DNA from 3 places in the Pantoea allii genome. Region 1 is predicted to be linked to each of the others. Evidence: predicted binding sites of a transcription regulator. Region 1 holds the regulator's gene; each other region holds the start of a gene.
The links. The regulator LexA, encoded in region 1, represses DNA repair genes until DNA is damaged. The targets are predictions, from matches to a motif close to TNCTGTATGTACATACAGNA.
Positions count from the first base shown of each region.

Region 1 (8,084 bases):
ACGTGGAACGGTTAATTTTGCCATTTGCTTATCATCACCTGAAATATTGCCGTTAATACATTAACGACTGAATAGTTTGTTAGCTCCATTGTGGAGGATTGCTAACGCTTTATTGCTGTGAATTCAGAGTAAATAGTGGCGCAATTCCGTGGATTGATTATTTTTCGATCCGATATGTGAGGTTCCCGCCGAAAATGCTTCAGGCAAATCCAGTCTGGGCCAGCACTTTATTAAGAACATTTAAACATTAGTTCTTAACTCAGTGAGATGTAAAGTAAAAGTAAAAAATATCTATAAACATTCTGAAACAGACTGGTACGAAGCCAGCTTTCAGCAAAGGATAAGCGAACGGAAGGGAAGAAACAGAAGCGTGTAGGCGGGCGCTGTCTGGCTGGCGGCAAGGTTCAACGTCATAACGATTATTGTGATAAGATAACATCACCTGTCTAGCGGAGAAACGCCATGTCAACCATGACGCCAGAGCAAATTATGACCCAGGCTGAGAAGCTGTGTTTACAGCGCGGTGTTCGCCTGACGACCCAGCGAGCAGAAGTGCTACGGTTGATGGCCGGACAGCCAGGCTCTATCAGTGCTTATGACCTGCTTGATCAGTTGCGGGTTAGCGAGCCGCAGGCTAAGCCGCCTACCGTTTATCGTGCGCTGGATTTCTTGCTCGAACAGGGTTTTATTCATCGGGTTGAATCGAATAACAGTTATGTCATGTGTCATCACTTCGAAGCGCCTGCGCATACGTCGGTTATGCTGGTTTGCGATCGCTGTGCTGGGGTGACAGAGAAGCAGGCTCAAGGCGCAGAGCAGATCATCGCGTCTTTAGCTCAGGAGGCACACTTTGTGCTACGCCATAGCGTGATTGAAGCTCATGGTTTATGTGAGAACTGTGCTGAAGTTGAGGCCTGTGAACATCATGAACATTGTGATCACGACCATCAGACTGAAGGGAAAAAGCGCGGTAAACGGGGTTAACAGGGTTGAGGTTACAGGGTTGGGGTTACAGGGTTGGGGTTACAGGGTTAATGTGCACATCCTTGTGCGGTGGCCGGCATGAGCGTACCGACCCGGGTAGGAGCGTCCCTGAAAGCGTGATTACCAGCGGTAATCTTTGTTGGAACCTTCCCAGGCCGTTACTTCTTTCTCCGCTTCTTCTTTCGCGTAGCCGTAACGTTCCTGAATTTTTCCGACCAGCTGATCGCGTTTACCTTCAATGACTTGCATATCATCGTCGGTCAGCTTGCCCCATTTCTCTTTCATCTTTCCTTTGAACTGTTTCCAGTTACCACTCGCTTCGTCTTTATTCATTGCAGACCTCCACGTCATCCTTCGGTTTCGTTTTATTTTGCAGTTAAACAAAATCACGATATAAAGCGCTACTTAACAGCGCCATTCAAAGTTAATTGTAGTAGGTAATTTCAGGTTTGCCGGAAAAAATGAAAATAATATGTATCCTGCGTCATAATTCCGGTTCAGCGATCAGGCAGTGAACCAGGTGCCATTGCGCCAGTGTTTACGCCAGACCAGCCACAAGGATAAGCCACGCAGGGCAAGGAAGACCGCTATCGCCAGCCACAAACCATGGTTGCCGAGCAGGGGCACCGTAGCGAGCGTCAGGAAATAGCCCAAGGCAGCCACCGCCATGCTGTTACGCATTTCTCTTCCCTTTGTCGCACCAATAAACATGCCATCCAACAGATAGCACCAGACGCCGATTAGCGGCATGACAATCTGCCAGATCAAAAAGCGGTCAGCGGCCTGTTGCAGCGCATGGATAGAGGTGAGGAATGCCACTATCTGATAGCCAAACAGGGCATAGACGAGTGAGAAAAACAGCGCCACCACCAGCGCCTGACGACAGGCAGATAGCCATACCTGCTGCAGCCGGGTGCCGTTTTTTGCCCCGTGCGCTTCACCGGCAAAGGCTTCTACGGCGTAGGCAAACCCATCCAGCGCGTAGGCGGTGAACGTAATGAACATTAACAGGATGGCATTGACCGCGACGACGTCAGGGCCAATGCGGGCGCCGAGCACGGTAAGAGAGGCAAAGCAGAGCTGCAACAGCAAGGTGCGCAGTAAAATATCGCGATTAAGGCGAAGAAGGCGGTGGATGTCGCCGCGCCAGCTGTGAGTGAGCATCTCCAAGGTGATACCCCGCAGCGTTAGTACGCGCCACACCATCACCGCACCGACCAGTAACGTTGCGTATTCTGCCAGCGCGGTGGCGCTAGCGGCACCCGCCACGCCCCAGTGCAAACCCAGCACGAGCCAGAGATCCAACAGGATATTAATGACGTTACCTACCACCAGCAAGATGACCGGTGCCCTGGCATACTGAACGCCCAGCAGCCAGCCCAGGATGACTAAATTAGCCAGCGTTGCGGGCGCACTGAGCCAGCGAATATGGATAAACAGGGCTGCCTGCTCCAATACCGCGGGGTCCCCACCAATAAAGCGGGTGGCTAACGTCGTAACGGGATAGCGAAGGAAGATAAATAAGAGGCCCGCGACCAGCGCGATGAGCAGTGGCTGAGTCAGCGCTCGCGCCAGAGCGGTCTTATCACCCGCACCCAATGCCTGAGCCGTTAAGCCCGTGGTACTCATACGCAGAAAAAGCAGCAACATGAAGATGAAGCTGGTGATGGTCGTACCGACAGCCACACCACCCAGATAAACCGGGCTGTCAAGATGGCCGATCACGGCCGTGTCGACCAGACCGAGCAGAGGAACCGTGATATTTGACAGGATCATGGGCAGCGCTAACCGCCACAGGTTTTTATCGGTAGCTGTCAGAAAGCGCATTCTTGAATCCGTGCGATAAACCGCCGGGGCCAGAGATAAACCCACAGCGGCAAAGTAAGGGCAGACTGGAGAACGTTAAGATTGACGCATGCCAATAACCTTAACGGGTTTTACAACCACTCACCGTTACGGACAATGCCGACAGCCAGACCTTCAACGGTGAGAGACTGGGCACGTGTGTCAACAATGATAGGCTCGAAATCGTTGTTTTCAGGTAAGAGATGCACCACAGAACCCTGTTTCTTCCAGCGTTTTACCGTGACTTCATCATCAATACGCGCAACCACAACCTGACCATTACGCACTTCCTGCGTTTTGTGAACCGCCAGCAAATCACCATCCATAATGCCGATATCTTTCATCGACATTCCGCTCACGCGCAACAGGAAATCCGCTGCAGGCTTGAACATGTCAGGATCTACTTTGTAATGCGTTTCAATGTGTTCCTGGGCCAGTAATGGCTCACCGGCGGCGACGCGACCAATCAACGGCAGGCCGTCTGATGGCTCTTCTTCCATTAACAAACGGATACCGCGGGACGCACCAGAGACGATTTCAATCACGCCTTTACGCGCCAGTGCTTTCAGGTGTTCTTCGGCTGCATTTGGCGAACGAAAACCAAGCTGCGCGGCGATTTCTGCACGCGTTGGCGGCATGCCTGTTTGATTAATGTGGTCGCGAATCAAGTCGTAGACCTGTTGCTGCCTGCTGGTTAATGCTTTCATCCCGCCCCCTGGTTGTTTATACAGTCGCTGTGAGTATATACAGGTATTGGTGAAATGGAAACCAAAACTCAGGCCAAAATCAGTTATTTGACGCGAGATGGAACGCTTATCGCAAATGCGACCAAAGCAGCGTTCCCCAGACAAAAAGGGCCAGTAATATTGCGATGAAAACGGCGGCGGAGCCCATGTCTTTTGCTCGTCCAGCAAGAGGATGCCGCTCCTGACCGGTGCGGTCTACCACCGCTTCTATGGCACTGTTCAGGACTTCAACAATAATCACCAGTACGACAGAGCCAATCATCAGGATGCGCGAAACGCTATCGACATCCAGCCAGCAGGCCAGGATAATCGCTACCAGTGCGGTAACCGCTTCCTGACGGAAAGCAGCTTCATGCTGCCAGGCAGCACGAAGACCTTGCCATGAATAGCCCGCAGCTTTCACAATTCGGTTAAGGCCGGTGACATTATTTGTCATAATAAAGGAACTCTTTTCAAAGGATTGACGTCAATATTGGGCAGCGCACAATTGTCGCTGTCACAGATTTTTGCTGCGCTTTCTGATAAGCTTGCGCCGCTTTGCTAACAAGAGGCTTCATGTTGTCTATGTCAGGTTGGCGTATACTTTTTTATAAATTACTGAATTTACCCCTGTCGTTTCTGGTAAAGAGTAAGGCCATTCCGGCCGATCCCGTATCCGAACATGGGCTGGACCCAACCCGGCCTATTATGTATGTCCTGCCTTATGATTCAAAGGCCGATCTCCTGACTTTGCGCGCGCAGTGCATCAGGCACGAGCTGCCCGATCCGCTTTCGCCGCTGGAGATTGACGGGGCCTTGCTGCCGCGTCATGTCTTTATCCACGATGGCCCACGCGTGTTTCCCTATTTCGTGCCCAGCGTCGAGTCGGTAAAAATCTTCCACGAGTATCTCGATCTGCACCGCAGTAACCCTGAGCTTGATATCCAGATGTTACCGGTTTCCGTCATGTTCGGCCGCGCACCCGGCCGGGAAGTGCAGGGAGAAGATAATCCGCCTCATTTACGTTTGTTAAATGGGGTACAAAAATTCTTTGCTGTGCTCTGGCATGGTCGCGACAGTTTTGTGCGCTTCTCGCCAACCGTTTCCCTGCGTCGTATGGCGACTGAACACGGTACGGATAAATCAATTGCGCAAAAACTGGCCCGGGTCGCTCGTATCCACTTTGCCCGTCAGCGTCTGGCAGCGGTCGGTCCGCGCCTGCCCGCGCGTCAGGATTTGTTCAATCGCCTGCTGCAATCGAAAGCGATAGAAAAAGCGGTAGAAGACGAAGCCCGCAGCAAGAAGGTTTCGCATGAAAAAGCCCAGCAAAACGCCGTTGAAATGATGGAGGAGATTGCCGCCAACTTCTCCTACGAAGCGATTCGCGTCACGGATCGCGTGATGGGTTGGCTCTGGAGTCGACTTTATCAGGGCATCAACGTCAACGGCGGTGAGCGCGTTCGCCAGCTGGCTCAGGACGGTCATGAAATTGTTTATGTGCCCTGCCACCGCAGCCATATGGATTACCTGTTGCTGTCTTACGTGCTGTATCACCAGGGGCTGGTCCCGCCGCACATCGCCGCCGGTATTAACCTGAACTTCTGGCCTGCCGGGCCGATTTTCCGCCGTCTGGGTGCCTTCTTTATTCGCCGGACCTTTAAAGGCAACAAGCTCTATGCCACCGTCTTCCGTGAATACCTGGGTGAACTCTTTACCCGTGGCTATTCCGTGGAGTACTTCGTGGAAGGGGGCCGTTCACGTACCGGCCGGCTGTTAGATCCGAAAACCGGCACGCTGTCCATGACGCTGCAGGCCATGCTACGCGGCGGCACGCGCCCTATCACGTTAGTGCCTATATACATCGGTTACGAACATGTCATGGAAGTGGGCACCTATGCGAAAGAGCTTCGCGGTGCCACGAAAGAGAAAGAAGGCTTCATGCAGATGGTGCGCGGCTTACGTAAGCTGCGCAATCTCGGTCAGGGTTACGTGAACTTTGGCGAGCCGCTACCGCTGATAAATTATTTGAATAAGCACGTTCCTGAATGGCGCGATGCTATCGATCCCATTGAAGCACAGCGTCCCGGCTGGTTGACCCCGGCGGCGAACGATATCGCGGCCACCATCATGGTGCGTATTAACGAAGCCGGCGCGGCGAATGCCATGAACCTGTGCGTTACCGCTCTGCTTGCTTCGCGTCAGCGCTCTTTGACCCGCGAGCAGTTGGTTGAGCAACTGGAGTGCTATACCCAGTTACTGCGCAACGTGCCCTACTCGCCGGATGCCACCTTGCCCGACATGTCTGCCGAAGCCCTGCTGGATCATGCGCTCAGCATGAACAAATTCGAGAGTGAAAAAGACAGTATTGGTGACATCATTATTCTGCCGCGCGAGCAGGCGGTACTGATGACCTACTACCGTAATAACATTCATCATATGCTGGTCATGCCGTCGCTGATTGCGGCGATTGTGCAGCAGCATCGCAACCTGAGCGAAGCCGAACTGCTGCGTCAGGTCAGCCTGATCTATCCCATGCTGAAGAGCGAGCTGTTCCTGCGCTGGAGCCATGATCAACTGCCGCAGTTACTGACTAACTTATGTCAGGAACTGACGCGTCAGGGGCTGATTACCGTTGAGGCAGGTCTGCTGTCGTTTAACACCGCGCGTTACCGTACGCTTCAACTGCTGGCCGCCGGTGTGCGTGAGACGCTGCAGCGTTACGCCATCACCTTCTCGATTCTTAGCGCCAAGCCCACCATTAACCGGGGCACGCTGGAAAAAGAGAGCCGTACCCTGGCGCAGCGCCTGAGCGTGTTGCACGGGATCAATGCGCCGGAGTTCTTTGATAAAGCGGTGTTCTCCTCACTGGTGCTCACGCTGCGTGATGAAGGTTATATCAGCGACAGCGGTGATGCCGACGTGGCGCAGACGCTGGCGACCTGGCACATCCTGGCTGACCTGGTCACCAGCGATGTACGCATGACCATCGAAAGCGCCGTAGCGCACGATTAGCGGATTCGCGATGACGAGAAAGGCGACCCTGAAGGTCGCCTTTTTTATTCGCACGCTGGTACTGAGGCACTCAGCAGCGTTGACGCACATTCGCGAACTGACCGCGATTCTCGTCGGGGCGGTTAAAGGAGCTGTGAAAACGGCGGCGTATTCATCAGCACGCCCAGAAACAGAACCAGTCCCACATAGTTGTTATTCAGGAAGGCGCGGAAACAGGCCTGACGATCGCGCTGCGCAATCAGCTTTTGCTGATAAACAAATAACCCACCAGCCAGTAATAGCGTCCAGTAAAACGCGCCGTTCAGATCCAGCATCGTCCCCACCAGCGCCATCAACACCAACGTAGACAGCTGCAGCAGACCAATAATCAATTTGTCGTAGCGACCAAACAGTATCGCCGTGGACTTAACGCCTATCTTCAGGTCATCCTCGCGATCAACCATGGCATATTGCGTATCGTAGGCCACCGTCCAGCAAATGTTTGCCAGGAATACCAGCCAACAGACCAGAGGTAAGGACTCACTAACTGCCGCCCACGCCATGGGGATCGCCCAGCCAAAGGCTGCGCCTAACACCACCTGAGGCAGATGCGTATATCGCTTCATAAACGGATAGACCCAGGCCAGCGCCAGGCCCACGACCGAGAGCATAATGGTCATCAGGTTCATGCTCAGTACCAGGGCAAACGCAATCAGCCCCAACACCACAAACAGCATTTTGGCTTCTTTCGCCGTCACGGCACCGCTTGCCAGCGGCCGGTGCCTGGTGCGCTCAACGTGCCCGTCTACCTTACGGTCGGCATAATCATTGATCACACAGCCCGCAGCGCGCATCACAAAGACACCCGCGACAAACACCGCCAGTGTCGGCAGCGGTGGGACGGTCATCTTTGCCAGCCAGAGCGCCCACAGCGTTGGCCACAACAGCAGTAAAGCGCCGATCGGTTTATCGATTCGCATCAGGCGGCTGTAAGCCTGCCATTTCGTCATTTTTTGTGTGTTTTGCACAGGTCAAACCCTTAACCTTGATCACGATAGACCGGCGATGCCGGTAAAAACAGTTCCGTTAACAGTAGCGGCTTACCCGACAGCCGCAGCCGGGACCGGCGTCCCCAGAGCGTTTCGACGCTGCCAGGCTCAATAAAATCGCGGGTAAGCGTTGATGAGGAGAACAGGTAACGTCCCAGAGGCCGCGTACCGAGTTGCTGTAACATGGTTTCCGGGCCGTTGAGGGTACTTTCAGGCACCAGCGTGCGTCCCGCCAGCCACGGCTGCTCATCTCCGTAGAGAATCACTTCACGCAGCCAGAAACGCTGGTCTGCAGGTAATAACGCGCCTTCGTCGCCTAATTCGTCAGCATCGATAAAGCCTTCGCGTACAGGTTCGACCCTGACCTTCTGGCAATGCTGTTCGAAACGTCGCGTCATGGAGTCCTCCTCCATCAGCCAGTCACGAAGCGGTTGCGTAAATGCGGCATCGTCCAGCGCCAGCCAAGTGAGTGAACGTAATAAACGGAGCG
Region 1 is NZ_CP125958.1:4,347,918-4,356,001, forward strand. It holds gene traF (conjugal transfer protein TraF) at 1-24, opposite strand, end outside; gene zur (zinc uptake transcriptional repressor Zur) at 463-984, shown strand; gene QNH99_RS20395 (CsbD family protein) at 1,105-1,317, opposite strand; gene dinF (MATE family efflux transporter DinF) at 1,489-2,811, opposite strand; gene lexA (transcriptional repressor LexA) at 2,922-3,536, opposite strand; gene QNH99_RS20410 (diacylglycerol kinase) at 3,643-4,011, opposite strand; gene plsB (glycerol-3-phosphate 1-O-acyltransferase PlsB) at 4,140-6,566, shown strand; gene ubiA (4-hydroxybenzoate octaprenyltransferase) at 6,689-7,573, opposite strand; gene ubiC (chorismate lyase) at 7,585-8,084, opposite strand, start outside.

Region 2 (8,084 bases), 110 kb from region 1:
TGCAACGTGAACAGGCGTTTGCCGCCTTTGCTACCGGCCCATTGCTTGATTTCTGGCACAGCCGTGAAGAGTGTGAATTTACCGGCGTTGAAAATCTGACATTACGTTATGTCCGGTTCATTTCACCGAAACACAAGCGCGTTATTTTGATCGTACCCGGGCGCATTGAGAGCTACGTTAAATACCCCGAGCTGGCTTACGATCTGTTCCACTGCGGATTTGACGTGATCGTGCTCGATCATCGGGGACAGGGACGATCGGATCGCCTGCTGGACGACTCTCATCGTGGACATGTCGTGGAGTTTTCCCACTATGTTGATGATCTCGAAACGCTTTATCTCAAAGAGATTGTAAGCCGTCATTATCAGCAGCGTTATGCGTTAGCCCATTCGATGGGCGGGGCGATTCTGGCCCTGTTTCTGGCGCGTCAGCCTGGTGCGTTCCATGCTGCGGCACTGGTCGCGCCGATGTTTGGCATTGCTTTGCCGTTACCCTCTTTTCTGGCGCATAAAATACTCGACTGGGCGGAAAAAAGGCCTGCCGTGCGCGATGGCTATGCGTTAGGCACGGGGCGCTGGCGGGCGCATCCTTTTGGCATTAATCGCCTGACACACAGCCATGAGCGTTATCGGCGCAGCCTGCGTTTTTATGCGGACGATCCGGCCATTCGTGTTGGCGGGCCCACTTATCACTGGGTTCGGGAAGGCATTTATGCCGGACGTAACATCTTCAGTCAGGTGGATAAAATGACGACCCCGCTGCTGCTGCTGCAGGCCAGCGAAGACAGCGTGGTAGATAACCGCTCACAAGATCTTTTTTGTACCGCCATGGCGGCGGCGGGTCATCCCTGTGAGGGACGCAAACCCCAGATCATTAAAGGTGCGCGCCACGAGATCCTGTTTGAAAAAGACAGCATGCGTGCTGAAGCACTCAATGCGATCGTCGATTTCTTTTTGTCGCATCATTAGTACTCCGTTTACATTACCGGCTACGGCCAACCGACACAGATACCCGAGGTTTTCATGTACCACATTGTTGTGTCCGACCTGGACGGCACACTGCTTTCCCCCGAACATCGCCTCACGCCTGATGCCCGCGAAACTTTGCAACAGCTGGTTGCACAAGGCATTCACTTTATTTTCGCCACGGGCCGCCATCATATTGATGTTGGGCAAATGCGCGACAAGCTGGGTATTCCGGCGTATATGATTACGTCAAACGGCGCGCGCGTGCACAATCCCGCAGGAGAGCTGATTTTTAGCCACAATCTGGATATGGATATTGCCCAGGATCTGTTTGGGCTGCAGTACCATCATCCGGAAGTGCTGACGCACGTTTATCGCGATGATGAGTGGTTTGTCAGCCGTTGCAGCCCGGCAGAGAAAGACTATTTTCGCGAATCCGATTTTCATTATCAGGTTTATGAACCGGGTATATTGCCGACTGACGGCATCAGCAAAGTCTTTTTCACCTGTGAAGAGCCTGAGCATCTGATTCCCATGGAGCTGGCGATTGAAGCGCGCTGGGGCGATCGCGTTAACGTCAGCTTTTCACTGCCGACCTGTCTGGAGGTGATGGCGGGCGGTGTTTCTAAAGGTCATGCACTTGAATCCGTAGCGAAACAGTTAGGCTTTACGCTGAAAGACTGTATTGCCTTTGGTGATGGTATGAACGACGTAGAAATGCTGAGTATGGCAGGCAAGGGCTGCATTATGGCTAACGCGCACCAGCGTCTGAAAGATACCCTGCCGGAGCTGGAAGTGATTGGCAGCAACGCCGAGGATGCGGTGCCGGCAACGCTAAGAAAGTTGTATTTATCGTAGCGCGCCTGCGCAGAAGGCCGGCGAACCGGCCTTCTGACGGTTACGCCAGTTTTTGTTTGTGTTTATGCTCGCTGACCATGGTGAGCAGTAACAAAATCACCGCCAGCACACAGCCCACAATCATCACCAGGAAGCCGCCATCCCAGCCAAAATAGTCCACCGTGTAACCCACAATGGCGCTGGCTGCGACCGAACCGCCCAGATAACCGAACAATCCGGTAAAACCGGCTGCCGTCCCGGCGGCTTTTTTCGGTGCGAGTTCCAGCGCATGTAGCCCTATCAGCATCACCGGACCATAGATCAAAAAGCCAATGATTATCATGCAGGCCATATCTACACCGGGATTTCCTGGCGGATTAAGCCAGTAAACCACCGTCGCGATGGTGACCAGCGTCATAAAGAACACGCCCGTCGCTCCACGGTTTCCGCGAAAGACTTTATCTGACATCCAGCCGCACAACAGCGTGCCGGGAATTCCTGCATATTCATAGAAGAAGTAAGCCCACGATGACTTATCCAGGGTGAAGTGTTTCACCTCTTTGAGATACGTCGGCGACCAGTCCAGAATGCCGTAACGCAGCAGATAAACAAACACGTTCGCCAGGGCGATATACCACAGTAATTTGTTTGGCAGGACATACTTCATGAAGATTTGTTTTGCGGTGAACTCTTCTTCATGGCTCGCGTTGTAATCCGCCGGATAATCGTCTTTATAAGCCTCAATAGGCGGCAGGCCACAGGACTGTGGTGTATCTCGCATCAGCGCAAAGGCCAGGATTGCAATGGCAATCGCGCCGAAGGCGGGCATATAAAGGGCCGCTTTCCAGTCGTTAAACCACGCCATTCCCAGCAAAAACAGCAGGGGCGGAATTCCCCCGCCGACGTTATGCGCACAGTTCCACACCGACACAATACCGCCACGTTCTTTTTGCGACCACCAGTGCACCATGGTGCGTCCGCAGGGCGGCCAGCCCATCCCCTGGAACCAGCCACAGATAAACAGCAAGACAAACATCACCATAATGCTGGAGGTCGCCCAGGGAACAAACCCCATGAACAGCATCACGACAGCGGCCAGAATCAATCCGGCAGGTAAAAAAACGCGGGGATTAGAGCGGTCCGATACCGAACCCATAATGAACTTGGAAAAGCCGTAAGCGATAGAGATGCCCGAAAGCGCAAACCCCAGATCGCCGCGCGAGAAGCCCTGTTCAACCAGATAAGGCATGGCCAGAGCAAAGTTTTTCCTGACCAGATAGTAAGCCGCATAGCCAAAGAAAATACCGATGAAGATCTGCCAACGCAGGCGGCGATAGAGGGGATCGACACGATCCTCTGCCACCTGGGGCTGGTGTGGTGCAGGTTTAAAAATACTTAACATTATGGTGGCCCTCCGGGCGCATTATGGTTTTGATTCCCCAGCAGGTTGGGTCGAAACATAAAAAATGGTGCTCGCGATGCACCATTTCGCGCAGAGAATAGACAGAGACAGTGCCGTTTACTGTGATGAATGACAAATTTGTTACAGTTTTATTACAGTAAAGCGCGAAAATGCCAGGCAGATGCGCTTTTTCACACATTTTTGGCGGCAACAGGCGTGGTGTGGGAAGGATAAAACAGGCAGAGAGAAAAGATAACGCCTGAATGCCTGGTAAGTAACCAGATGTAAACCAGATAAATCAGCTCTGATTCAGGACTTTGTTTACACTGACGCTCTGTTTATTTCGGGGTTGTTACCGTGCTTTTATTGATCGTTACTACCATTCTGTGGGCATTTTCTTTTAGCCTGATCGGTGAGTACCTTGCCGGGCAGGTCGACAGCTGGTTTTCCGTATTGATGCGCCTGGCGCTGGCCGCCATTGTCTTTCTGCCGTTCCTGCGCTGGCGTGGCTACCGGCCTTCAACGCTCTTGCTCTATATGCTGGTCGGGATGCTGCAACTGGGCATTATGTATTTACTGAGTTTTGAAGCCTATTTGTATTTGAGCGTGTCAGAATTCCTGCTGTTTACCGTGATGACGCCGCTCTATGTCACCTTGATCTACGACCTGATAAGTCGAAGGCCTCTGCGCGTCGGATACATTTTCAGTGCCTTGCTGGCCGTTGCGGGCGCGGCGATTATTCGCTACGACAAAGTCAGCGAAAACTTCTGGTTTGGTCTGCTGTTAGTGCAGTTAGCCAATATCTGCTTCGCGGCCGGGATGGTGGGCTATAAGCGTTTGCAGGAAACCCGGCCGATGCCGCAGCACACGGCGTTTTCGTGGTTTTATCTGGGCGCGGTGCTGATAGCTATTATTGCCTGGGCAGCCTGGGGCAATCCCAACAAATTACCCACGACGACGCTGCAGTGGGGAATCCTTGTATGGTTGGGCGTTGCGGCGTCGGGACTGGGTTATTTTATGTGGAACTATGGGGCAACGCAGGTCGATGCCGGCACGTTGGGCATTATGAATAACATGCACGTTCCGGCCGGATTGCTGGTTAACCTTGCGATATGGCAGCAAAAACCGCACTGGCCAAGCTTTATCGCAGGTGCCCTCGTGATTATGGCGTCGCTGTGGGTACATAAGCGCTGGGTAGTCGGTAACAGCGCGAAATAGCCGGGCTGACCTTAGCGGGAAAAAAGATCAGTGGGGGATGAGAAGGCGCGCCGGGCGCCTCGTCAGGCGAGTGATGCCTGATGCGCTAAAGGCTGAACGGCTTATGCTTACTCGTGATGACATATTTCGCGAGCGAGCGAGCGACAGGACACAGCCTCTGCGCCTCAGGCAGGAAAGCAAACGGGCACGGATGTCTGCTTTCCCGACCGGGTGAAATACCATCGAGCTGCGTTTTAAGCGGGTTTGCCTGTGGCGGGCCGATGAATCATCGTCAGCCCTTTAAGGAAATTACGCAGAATCTGGTCACCGCATTCACGGTAATTTTTATGATCCGGTTTGCGGAAGATCGCGCCAATCTCTGCCTGAGAAACCGTAAAATTGGCCTTTTTTAGCACATCAGGAATATCCGTCGTTTTTAAATCAAACGCGATGCGCAGCTTTTTCATGAAGATGTTGTTGTTCATCTTGCGCTCAATGGACGGCGCGGGCGCGTCGTCACTTTTGCCACGGCGATGAAAAATTAAACCGTTAAGGAAATATCCCATCACAACATCGGGGCAGGGACGGAATGCCGCATCCTCATCTTTCTTCAGCCAGCTGGTGATATCAGCCTGAGCAACCTCACATTCAGCCAGCGCAAAAATCGCCACCATTTTGGCATCGTTCAGATCGAGCATATAGCGCACGCTGCGCAGAATATCGTTGTTAGTCATGGTGAGATCTTCTCATGGTAAATCGACAGGCTGCGCATTATAGGGGATTTTGCCTGCTACCGTGCAGCTTTGTCACTCACGCGATAAAACCTTAGCAGGATGCGCGGCGTCCCTGACGAACGGCAGATGCTCGCAGGCATGCTGACGGGCAAAACGCATAAAGGCTTCCAGTACCGGCTGACGCTGTTCCCCGTCGCGCACGGCGGCATAAAGGCGGCTCCATAAGCCGTCACCCAGCGTTTTGGTGATCACCAGTCCCTGTTTTTCAAAGCTTTCTACCACCCAGTGCGGCAGTGCCGCAATTCCCATGCGCGCCGATACCATCTGAATCATTAACAGGGTGTTATCGACGTTCTTAAGTGCAGGGCTGATGCCAGCGGGTTGCAGAAAGTGACGCCAGATATCCAGCCGCTGGCGTTGTACCGGATAAATCATCAGGACTTCATCCGCCAGATCGTCAGGGGAAATATGTTCAACCTGTGCCAGAGGATGATCCGGTGCCAGCACCAGTCGGACTTCGAAATCGAACATCGGAGAATAGAACAAGCCTGAGCGCGGCAGGATATCCGAGGTTAATACAATATCCAGTTCCCCCTGCTGCAGGGCGGGCTGCGGATCAAAGGTCACGCCGGATTTAAAATCCATCACCACCTGGGGCCAGCTCTGGCGAAACTTATCTAATGCCGGCGTAAGCCACTGGATACAGCTGTGACACTCAATCGCCACGCGCAGGGTTGTCTGATGCGGCTCGTGGCAGGCCTGAAGTGCCTGCTGAATCTGCGGCAGTATCTGCTCTGCCAACTGCAATAAAATTTCGCCCTGCGGCGTAAAACGCAATGGCTGACTTTTACGGACAAACAGACGGAATCCCAGCCGCTGTTCCAGATCGCTGAACTGATGTGATAACGCCGACTGTGTCTGATGAAGCTGAGCCGCTGCCGCTGCCAGCGAGCCCGTATTCTGCAGAGCCTGAAGCGTCCGGAGGTGTTTGAATTCGATCATGAGAGTCCTTCACATCGAAACTGAATAATTTGCGCTTGAGGAACATACAGTACCCGCAGAATATAGCGGTGTAAACATCTGGACGGCTAAACATCTTTAGCGACCCGCTAAAGCCGAAGAATTTCTGGAGAATAGTGAATGACTATCCTGAATCATACTCTCGGTTTTCCACGTATTGGCCTGCGTCGTGAGCTGAAAAAAGCACAAGAAAGTTATTGGGCTGGCAACATCACGCAGGAAGAACTTCTGGCGGTGGGTCGCGAACTGCGCGCCCGCCACTGGCAACAACAGAAAGAGGCCGGCGTCGATGTGCTGCCGGTCGGTGATTTTGCCTGGTACGATCACGTTCTGACGACCAGCCTGATGCTGGGCAATGTGCCTGCTCGCCATCAAAACAACGATGGCTCCGTTGATCTGGATACGCTGTTCCGCCTGGGCCGTGGTCGTGCACCGACGGGTGAGCCGGCGGCAGCGGCGGAAATGACCAAATGGTTTAACACCAACTATCACTACATCGTGCCAGAATTCACTCAAGGGCAGTCGTTTTCATTAACCTGGACTCAACTGCTGGATGACGTGGACGAGGCGCTTGCGCTGGGTCATCACATCAAGCCCGTATTGTTAGGCCCGGTAACCTACCTCTGGCTGGGGAAAGTAAAAGGCGTGCCGTTTGATCGTCTGTCACTGCTGAACGACATTCTGCCCGTTTATCAGCAGATCCTGGCCGAACTGAAAAAGCGCAACATAGAGTGGGTACAGATTGATGAGCCCGCCCTGGCGCTGGAACTGCCGCAGGCATGGCGTGATGCGTTTAAACCGACTTACGCTGCATTACAGGGGCATAGCAAACTGCTGCTCACCACCTATTTTGACAGCATCGGTCAGAACCTGGATGTCATCAGGTCACTGCCCGTGCAAGGCCTGCATGTGGATCTGGTGCAGGGCAAAGATGACATTCAGCGGTTGAACCAACAACTGCCCGCAGAGTGGCTGCTGTCTGTCGGTGTCATCAATGGTCGTAACGTCTGGCGTGCCGATCTCAGCCACTGGTTTGAACGCCTGCAGCCGCTGGTGGGCTCACGCAAGCACCTGTGGATTGGTACCTCATGCTCACTGCTGCACAGCCCCATCGATCTCAGCGTAGAAACCCGTCTGGACGATGAAGTGAAAAGCTGGTTTGCCTTTGCGTTGCAAAAATGTCGTGAGCTGTCGCTACTGAGCACGGCGCTTAATCACAACGATCCCGGCTCCCTGGTGGAGTGGAGCGCGCCGGTTCAGGCGCGCGCTCACTCAAGCCGCGTTCACAATGCGGCTGTTGCGCAGCGTCTGGCAAACGTTCAGGCCAAAGATACCGCGCGCGCCAGTGCTTACCCCGAGCGGGCCAGAGCACAGCGCCAGCGTTTCAATCTGCCCGCGTGGCCGACCACTACCATCGGCTCCTTTCCACAAACCCCCGAAATTCGTGGCCTGCGTCTCGACTTCAAAAAAGGCGCAATAGATAGCGCGCATTACCGTACCGGTATTGCCGGGCACATCAAGCAGGCGATTGTTGAACAGGAGCGTCTGGGGCTGGACGTGCTGGTTCATGGCGAGGCCGAACGCAACGATATGGTGGAATACTTCGGCGAGAATCTGGATGGCTTCGTGTTTGCGCAAAATGGTTGGGTACAAAGCTACGGTTCACGTTGTGTTAAACCGCCGGTGATCATTGGTGATGTCAGCCGTCCGGAAGCCATTACCGTCGAGTGGGCGAGGTATGCTCAGTCCCTCACCGATAAGCCGGTAAAAGGCATGTTGACGGGTCCGGTAACGATTCTTTGTTGGTCATTCCCGCGTGAGGATGTGTCACGTGAAACGATCGCCAAACAGATTGCGCTGGCGCTGCGTGATGAAGTTGCCGATCTGGAAACCGCCGGTATTGGCATCATTCAGATTGATGAGCCTGCG
Region 2 is NZ_CP125958.1:4,453,565-4,461,648, reverse strand. It holds gene pldB (lysophospholipase L2) at 1-968, shown strand, start outside; gene yigL (sugar/pyridoxal phosphate phosphatase YigL) at 1,023-1,823, shown strand; gene glpT (glycerol-3-phosphate transporter) at 1,864-3,204, opposite strand; gene QNH99_RS20845 (carboxylate/amino acid/amine transporter) at 3,562-4,422, shown strand; gene QNH99_RS20840 (DUF1456 family protein) at 4,656-5,135, opposite strand; gene metR (HTH-type transcriptional regulator MetR) at 5,208-6,137, opposite strand; gene metE (5-methyltetrahydropteroyltriglutamate--homocysteine S-methyltransferase) at 6,276-8,084, shown strand, end outside.
Region 2: a site for LexA is predicted at 6,170-6,189, ahead of metR (HTH-type transcriptional regulator MetR). Genes of this name have one in related genera too.

Region 3 (8,084 bases), on a different replicon from region 1:
TCGATGGTTTGCGTTCAGAATCCACAGGTGTGCTTTCGCGAAATTGAAAATAATACCCTGTTCACGGATGTTGCTTTTGCGTGGCGACGTAATCATACATCCAAAGCGGTCAACCACCTGTTGTCTCTGATGTCCGAGGGCTAAGAAACAGGCTGATGGAGGCGTTAACAGAGCGCCAGGTTGCTGGTTAACCATCCCTGAATACAGGCGGATAGCGTTGTCTTTATCCGTTTAAACATATGAGTGAACCCGGATGAAAACACCCTTAGCAATATCACTCTGTTTTATCTTCCCGGTCGGTATTGCGCATTGCGCCATTTTTCAGCAGCGACGGTCGCGGGCTTTCTTTTACGAACCATAAATCCCTACCGCTTTATTAAAAACGCAGGATGTGCAGGTTACACATTATTTAACGCATGAACAAAGAGTGCGCTGTGCGGGTATTTATGCCGGTTTGGTATGCATCGCTGTGCACCGCGTAGTCTTCACTGCCGGCGTAAACCGTGCACAGCCTGGACAACACCGCGCGTCAGCGAGATTCATTTTTAACGTTAAAACCTGTATTCCAGTTCAGGTAAAGAGAACCTTCGCCCTGTCCTGCGCTTAATGTAAAAGGGTGCGCTGGAGCCTTAATTGAATAGATGACGGCGTAAAACAAATCACGTTGTGTTATTCATGCGCCTCTTCGCATTAGCGAAACAACACTTCGCATTACTTTTATTTATGCACCTTACTGGTGCAACAAAGTCAATATCATTTGAAACAATTCCTTAACTTTTTGACCCTCTTCAAAGAACTGATAAATCGTCAAATTTTTAATTTATGCATTAATTATGCGTTCTTTATGCACAAAACAGCCGACCTTAAGGCAGGTAATGGGCGTTATTATTCACTCTTATTCACCAGGAATCGATATAGCATGGGGATAATCCCTGCCTGGTCGACATCAAATTTTTTCTGGTGGTGATAAATTATGTCGGCGCGCTCAAGCGCGTGTCGTTTCCACGGTTCAACACAATAAATAACTTCGATAAGAAAGGTTTTGTATGGATAAGTTATCTTACGCGTCTGACAGTAGTACTTCAGCCTGGTCCACCTACCTACAACAAATCGATCGCGTTGCGCCTTATTTAGGCGACCTCACTCGCTGGATTGACACTTTACGTCATCCTAAACGTGCATTAATCGTTGATATTCCTTTGCAAATGGATGACGGCTCTATTCGCCATTTTGAGGGTTATCGTGTTCAGCACAACCTGTCACGCGGTCCGGGCAAAGGCGGCATTCGCTATCATCCCGATGTCGATTTAAATGAAGTGATGGCCCTTTCAGCCTGGATGACCATCAAATGTGCCGCCGTCAATCTGCCCTATGGTGGCGCAAAAGGCGGCATTCGCGTTGATCCGTTCAAATTGTCTGAAGGCGAGCTTGAGCGATTAACACGCCGCTATACCAGTGAAATTGGCATCATCATTGGGCCACAGAAAGATATTCCGGCACCGGATGTGGGCACCAACGGTAAAGTCATGGCCTGGATGATGGACACCTATTCTATGAATCTCGGCACCACCGTGACCGGCGTGGTCACAGGCAAACCGATTCACCTGGGCGGCTCTCTGGGTCGTGAAAAAGCCACAGGTCGCGGTGTATTTGTCACAGGCCGTGAAGTAGCAGGCCGTGCAGGTATTCCAATTGAAGGCGCACGCGTTGCCGTACAGGGCTTTGGTAACGTAGGCAGTGAGGCCGCGCGGTTGTTCAGCCAGGCCGGTGCACGCGTGGTGGTGATTCAGGATCATACCGCTACGCTGTTCAATGCCGACGGTATTGATATGGATGCGCTGACGCAATGGCAGATTGAACATAAGCAGATTGCAGGTTTTACGGGTGCGCAAAGCATTGAGAAAGACGCCTTCTGGCACACGGAAATGGATATTCTGATTCCTGCCGCCCTTGAAGGTCAAATTACCCGTGAACGTGCGGAGATTCTGAGTTGTAAGCTGGTGCTTGAAGGCGCTAATGGCCCGACCTATCCGGACGCCGATGATGTTCTGGCCAACCGCGGTGTGATTGTGGTGCCCGACGTTATCTGTAACGCCGGTGGGGTAACCGTCAGTTACTTCGAATGGGTGCAGGATATGGCCAGCTTCTTCTGGAGCGAAGACGAAATTAACAAACGTTCAGACAAGATCATGACGGAAGCCATGGTTCACGTTTGGGAAAAAGCAAAAGAGAAAGACTGCTCTCTGCGTACCGCAGCCTATATCGTCGCCTGTGAACGTATTCTCATGGCACGTAAAGATCGCGGTATCTATCCAGGCTAATCCCCTCTAAAAAAACAACCCGCAGCGCGCGGGTTGTTTTTTTCTGTTTTGCCAGCTATCAACGGAACTGTTCTACCGTTTGCGCCAGCTGTTGAGCCTGGTCTTCAAGTGAACTGGCTGCCGCGGACATCTGCTGTACCAGTGCGGCGTTCTGCTGTGTCGTGCCGTCCATCTCGTTAACCGCGATAGTGACCTGACCGATACCGCGCGCCTGTTCATCTGAGGCCGACACAATCTCATCAATAATACTTTGCACAGAAGAGACAGCCTTCGTCATCTCGTGCATCGTTTTCCCCGCCTCGTTGACCAGTTTCACACCGCTTTGTACGCGAACGCTGGATTCTTCAATAAGGGCCGCGATATCTTTAACCGCGCTCGCACTGCGTTGCGCAAGATTACGAACCTCCGAGGCAACGACAGCAAATCCACGGCCCTGCTCGCCGGCACGCGCCGCCTCAACTGCCGCGTTGAGCGCAAGGATGTTAGTCTGGAAGGCAATGCTGTTGATCATGGTCGTAATATCACCAATCTTCTTCGAACTGTCATCGATCTGCGACATGGTTTGCACCACTTGCCCAACCAGCGTTTCACCCCGGCTGGCGATAGAGGTAGCATTTTCGGTCAGATTGGTGGCTTGCTGCGCATTGTCGGCGTTCAGCCGAACCGTTGCACTGATTTGTTCCATGCTGGCCGCGGTTTCTTCCAGGGCTGCCGCCTGTTGTTCGGTGCGTGATGCCAGATCGAGGTTACCACTGGCGATCTCGCTTGCACCTTCCCGTACTGATGCGCTGGCATCTTTAATCTGGCCCACAATAGATTGCAGCTGACGTTGCATCGTATGCAGAGCATAAAACAGGCTGGCATTGTCGCCGGGTGCTACCGTGATGGCGTTACTCAGCTTACCGTCCGCAACGGCCAGCGCGATTCTGGCCGCTTCGGCTGGCTCACCGCCTAGCGGGCGCATCACTTTGCGATTGAACAATAACCCCAGGACAGCCCCAACCAGCAGAATGCTCACCAGCATCAGTCCGATGGCCCAGTAGCGTTGCCGATTCGCCGCCGCCATCACCTGACTGACCGGTGCCACAATGCCGACGTACCAGGGCTTATCGCTGTTACCCACCGTTACCGGGTACCAGGTGTACATGGCCTTCTCACCCAGCAACGGATCGTCATGCTCCACGATCTGTTGAGTGAAATTATCTTTCTCACCTTTCCAGGTTTTACCGGCCTCATCTTTATCTGGTGAGGAAACCACTTTGCCGCTATTAGAAAGCAGTAACGCATAGCCAGTACCCTGCCACGGCTTAATCTGATTCACTTTCTTTTGTAACAAGGCCAGGGATATATCGGAGGTAACGACCGCATAGAGTTTGCCCTGATCGACAATGGGCGAGGCCACCGAGGTCAACAACGTCGGCACGCCGTTATAGGCATAACTGTAGGGCTCAATCAGCGTGTCTTTCTTTGTCTGCTGCGGCACCAGATAATAATCGCCCTGGCCCGGCGTCAAAAAAGAAAGTAACGGATGCATAGAATAATTACCGGACTGATCGCGGTCGACAAACCAGGCATATCGCCCCTGAGGCGCCTGCCCTTTCTGAGTGGCGAAATCTGCGTCCCGACCATCAAAAGCATTGGGTTCAAAAATAACGGACATGGAGAGATAGTCAGGGTTGGCCCTGAGTGTATATTCCATGATTTTGTCGGCAATTTTACGATCGTTAACGCCCGCTTTCGGTAATGCGATAAGGCTTTGCCCTAAGCTGTGCGCCATATTAAGGGCATAACTCAGCTCTTGCTGAATTTGCAGTCCACGACTTTGCGCAATCTGCTGCAGATATTTTTCCGCCAGCGTTTTTTGTTCTTTCGCCGACTGCCAGCTCAGAACACCAATTGTGACGGTAAATCCAAGCGTGATGGTTAAGCCGCCCGCCAGCAGCATCTGCGTGCGGGTACTCATCGTTTTTTTTACGGGTTGAGTGATCATACTGATTCCCCTGGAATATACCGGCTAAATTGACCACCCTGTCAGATACAATCTGTCGTGTCCCTGGAAGAACTATCGGCGTGTCATAAATGAACTTTAATAAGATTGATGCATACCCGCGGCGGATCACATAGCCCGTCGAACGTAACGTGAGGAAGTATGATTTCAAAAGACAACGCGGAACATTATGTGTGGGGAAATAACTGTGATGGCTGGCATTTTATGAAAAGCCAGGATCTGAGCATTATTTATGAGCATATGCCGCCCGCCACCTCTGAAACACGGCACGTTCACAGCCGCGCCCGTCAGTTCTTTTTTATCCTTGAGGGCCAGCTGACGATGGAAATTGAGGGCGTTGTACATCGCCTGCAGGCTCAGCAGGGGATTGAAATTCCGCCGGGAGCCCGGCACCAGGCGCGAAACGATAGCAGTGACAGCGTCACTTTTTTAGTCATCTCTCACCCTACCACGCGGGGCGATCGCACAGATTTAACCTGAGTTACTGACAGGAAATGCGCATCAATCCATTACTAACATCGATAGTATTGATGTGAAACAATACCGCATCAGGAATAATATGTCAGTTTACGTCACCCCTTTGACAGGACATACCTGAACCGGAAATTGACCATGCTTAACAAACCAGGCAGGTTTCATGGCTATGCGCTTTGCCTGACGTGCATTGCCAGATATCTTCATCACTATGCTTTTGCCGTGACGCACTTGATACGCTAATGACTGACATACAACACATTTTTTGCGGAAGTGAGTTACGAATGATATCAGAACGCGAGAGACGTAAAGCGGTACGCTGGAAGCTGACTTCCAGCGTAAAGGATCAGGCGGCTTTAACGGCACGCACCTTTTTGTCGTTTTGAGCAGGAGAATCAGCATCCGCGACATCCGTTGCGCTGTCGACCGTTACGGACTCGGGTAACTTACTGGTGCGAAGGATATGTTGCACCGCCTCTTTTTGTTCTGCCAGCAACAAGCCTAATGATTCAGCCTGCGATTCGTCCATATCAGCCTGATGCGTCAGCAGCCAGTCGGTGAAGGCTTCCGCCATATCCAGCATCTTGTCGTAGGCATCAGCCTCTTTTTTATTGGCAAATGTCATCTTCTCTTCACCTTTTCTGACCACTACAAATTTTGTTTCGACAGCCATAGTTTTTGCCCTCAGGTACTGTTTATTTATACAGTATATCACAGTAGTCCGCGTTTTCCAGAGAAGAATAAACACTACCGCTAAGACGGAGGTCGTCCGCCGTTTTTACCGTGCACCGGTTGAAGCGGTCTGGGTTATCAAGCCAGTAACTCTTCCATAAAGTCAGCCAGGGCTTTGCGGGGATCGTCCTCTTCTGACACGATCATTTCGATGCCCCACTGACCCAAGACCTCTTTTGCCACCGGGTTATTGCGATTAGTAAAGAGGTAGGACTTAGGGCGCGCGGTGGCCAGCCCAGTGCGTCCCCACATTTTCGTCAGGCGATAAAACAACAGACGAATATTAAAATCACTGATGCTGTAACCCACAAATAATACGGAATTGCCCATCACATCATGCGTCAGCTTGATATCCAGTGGTGAATCAAAATAGAGCCGCTCAAAATAGCTACTTTCATCTAAAACAATGGAGGTATCGTCGTCGAAATCACCATGAAGTTTGATGATATGGCGCTTGTCTTCCGTTAATGAGACCAAGTCAGCCGCGTTAGCCACTTTAAAATAGGGTACGCCGTGCGCCTCATGCGCCGCCTCTAACCACCGGTCATAGTTGGTGGTATAAATACGGGAGAAATTGCCCTGAGTAATCATGGTATGAATTTCAGAGCTACGGACATCGATATCCGGCCGATGCCATTCGCGGTCCATCCAACTTCTTAACGGGCCAAGCGATCCTTTTTTCTGCTTGTAGTACTCCGCCAGAGAGAGATGCGTCCCATAGGTATTAAAAATCTTGGGATCGTAACCCAGCTCGTTAGCCAGATGGGCGATGAGTTCATGCCATTCCGGCAGGCCGAGATTGCGGGAAAGGCCCGCACCGGCAAACAGTATCAGCTTACCGGAATCATAAGCCCGTTTTAGTTCAGGTTTCATGCCACGCCTCGTGCGGTTTTCAGGAAGGACGCGAAACGGTCCAGCGCAATGCGACGGTTTGAAATTTCGTTTTTCTTGTCGCCCATCTCAGCAAAGGTCTGGTCGTAACCTTCGGGGATAAAGACGCAATCCCACTGAAATCCCCGGGGACCCGCAGGCTTTGGCGCTATCGTCCCACGCAATTCACCGTAAAACTGATACATTTTGCGCCCATCACAATAGCCAAGTACCGTTTTGGCCGTGACGCCCTGGCTGTCCAGCCCGTTAACCAGGGAGGCAAAACGGTCGGCATCCAGTCGGTTCCAGAAAATACGCGTCAGACCGGCTGGCAGGCCATTCAGACCATCCAGATAAAGCCCGGTATGCTCGACGAAAAGAGGACGTCCTATAATAGAAAAAGCTTTGGTCAGCTTATCGCGGACTAAATCCAGCTCGTTCTCCGTTTGAATTTCTTCTATGCGACGTGCGATCGGTAATACTTCTACGCCCACTGGCTCCAGTATTCCGCGAACCTCTGCCAGTTTTTGTTCATTGGCCGAAAGGAATCTGATTTTCATACTTCTTCCAGGTTAATTAGTTTGCCTCAAACAGCACCATGATAGCGGCAGAACACAGGGTTAACGCTGGTCAGTGTAGCGCAAATCCAGGGTTTTCTGACGTGAAGATTGCATCAAAACGTGATGGATCATGGATTTGCAGTTGGCAGAGGCGAGCAAAACACCGATTGCTGAAAGCGCCTCGCGTGAGGCGCGTATTGAAGAGACTGTAGACTGTTCAGAAGCGATAGCTGGCGGTAACAGACACGTTGCGTGGTTCGCCGTAAACGATGTCTCCCGCAACGTTGGTGTCATAGGTTTTATCAAAAAGGTTATTGATGTTGCCCTGGACAGCAAAATTTTTAGTGACCTGATAGCGGCTGAACACATTCACTAAGGCATAACTCCCCTGCTCTGCGCGCCATGTCCCCTTGCCTTCGGGTGCGGAGTTATCACTCCAGACATGGGTTTGCCATTTCACACCGCCGCCTACCGTCAGGTCAGGCAGCATGGATAAACGGTAGCTTGTAAAGACGCTCAACTGCGTTCGTGGCAGATCGGGCTTTAACGCCGTGCCCTCTCGCTGTTCTGCAATATAACGGGTGCCACCCAATGTCATTTGCCAGTTATCGGTTATTGCGCCATTAATTTCAAACTCGACCCCGCGGCTGACCGTGCCATTTTTACCTTCATAAGCTGACTCAGTGGTCCCCGGAATAATACGCCCCGTGGTTTGCGCGACATTATCCAGCTCGGCACGAAACACCGATAGCGACGTCGTTAAACGGCTGTCGAACCAGTCAGATTTAACGCCCGCTTCATAATTTTTACCCATAACCGGTGCCAGATAGGCGCCTGAGATATCACGATAGGATTGTGGCTGAAACACAGAGGTGTAGCTGGCGTACGTTGACCAGTTCTCATCAATGTCATAAATCAAACCGGCATAAGGCGTGATATTATTTTTTTCCATATCGTTGGTCAGGGTGTTTTTGCTCCAACGGGTATAACGCGCGCCCAGTATCAGATTTAGCGGATCGGCGACTGAAATACGTGTCGCAAGGTAACCTGAAGTTTGGCGGGTAATATCCTGTTGGGATAGCGTGCGTGGCTCCCAGTCCGTTTCCGGGAACTGACCAT
Region 3 is NZ_CP125959.1:56,051-64,134, reverse strand. It holds gene QNH99_RS21630 (LysR family transcriptional regulator) at 1-144, shown strand, start outside; gene QNH99_RS21625 (Glu/Leu/Phe/Val family dehydrogenase) at 1,047-2,321, shown strand; gene QNH99_RS21620 (methyl-accepting chemotaxis protein) at 2,380-4,311, opposite strand; gene QNH99_RS21615 (cupin domain-containing protein) at 4,471-4,809, shown strand; gene QNH99_RS21610 (YebG family protein) at 5,150-5,476, opposite strand; gene QNH99_RS21605 (SIR2 family protein) at 5,614-6,408, opposite strand; gene QNH99_RS21600 (non-canonical purine NTP pyrophosphatase) at 6,405-6,965, opposite strand; gene fhuE (ferric-rhodotorulic acid/ferric-coprogen receptor FhuE) at 7,183-8,084, opposite strand, start outside.
Region 3: a site for LexA is predicted at 5,493-5,512, ahead of QNH99_RS21610 (YebG family protein). Genes of this name have one in related genera too.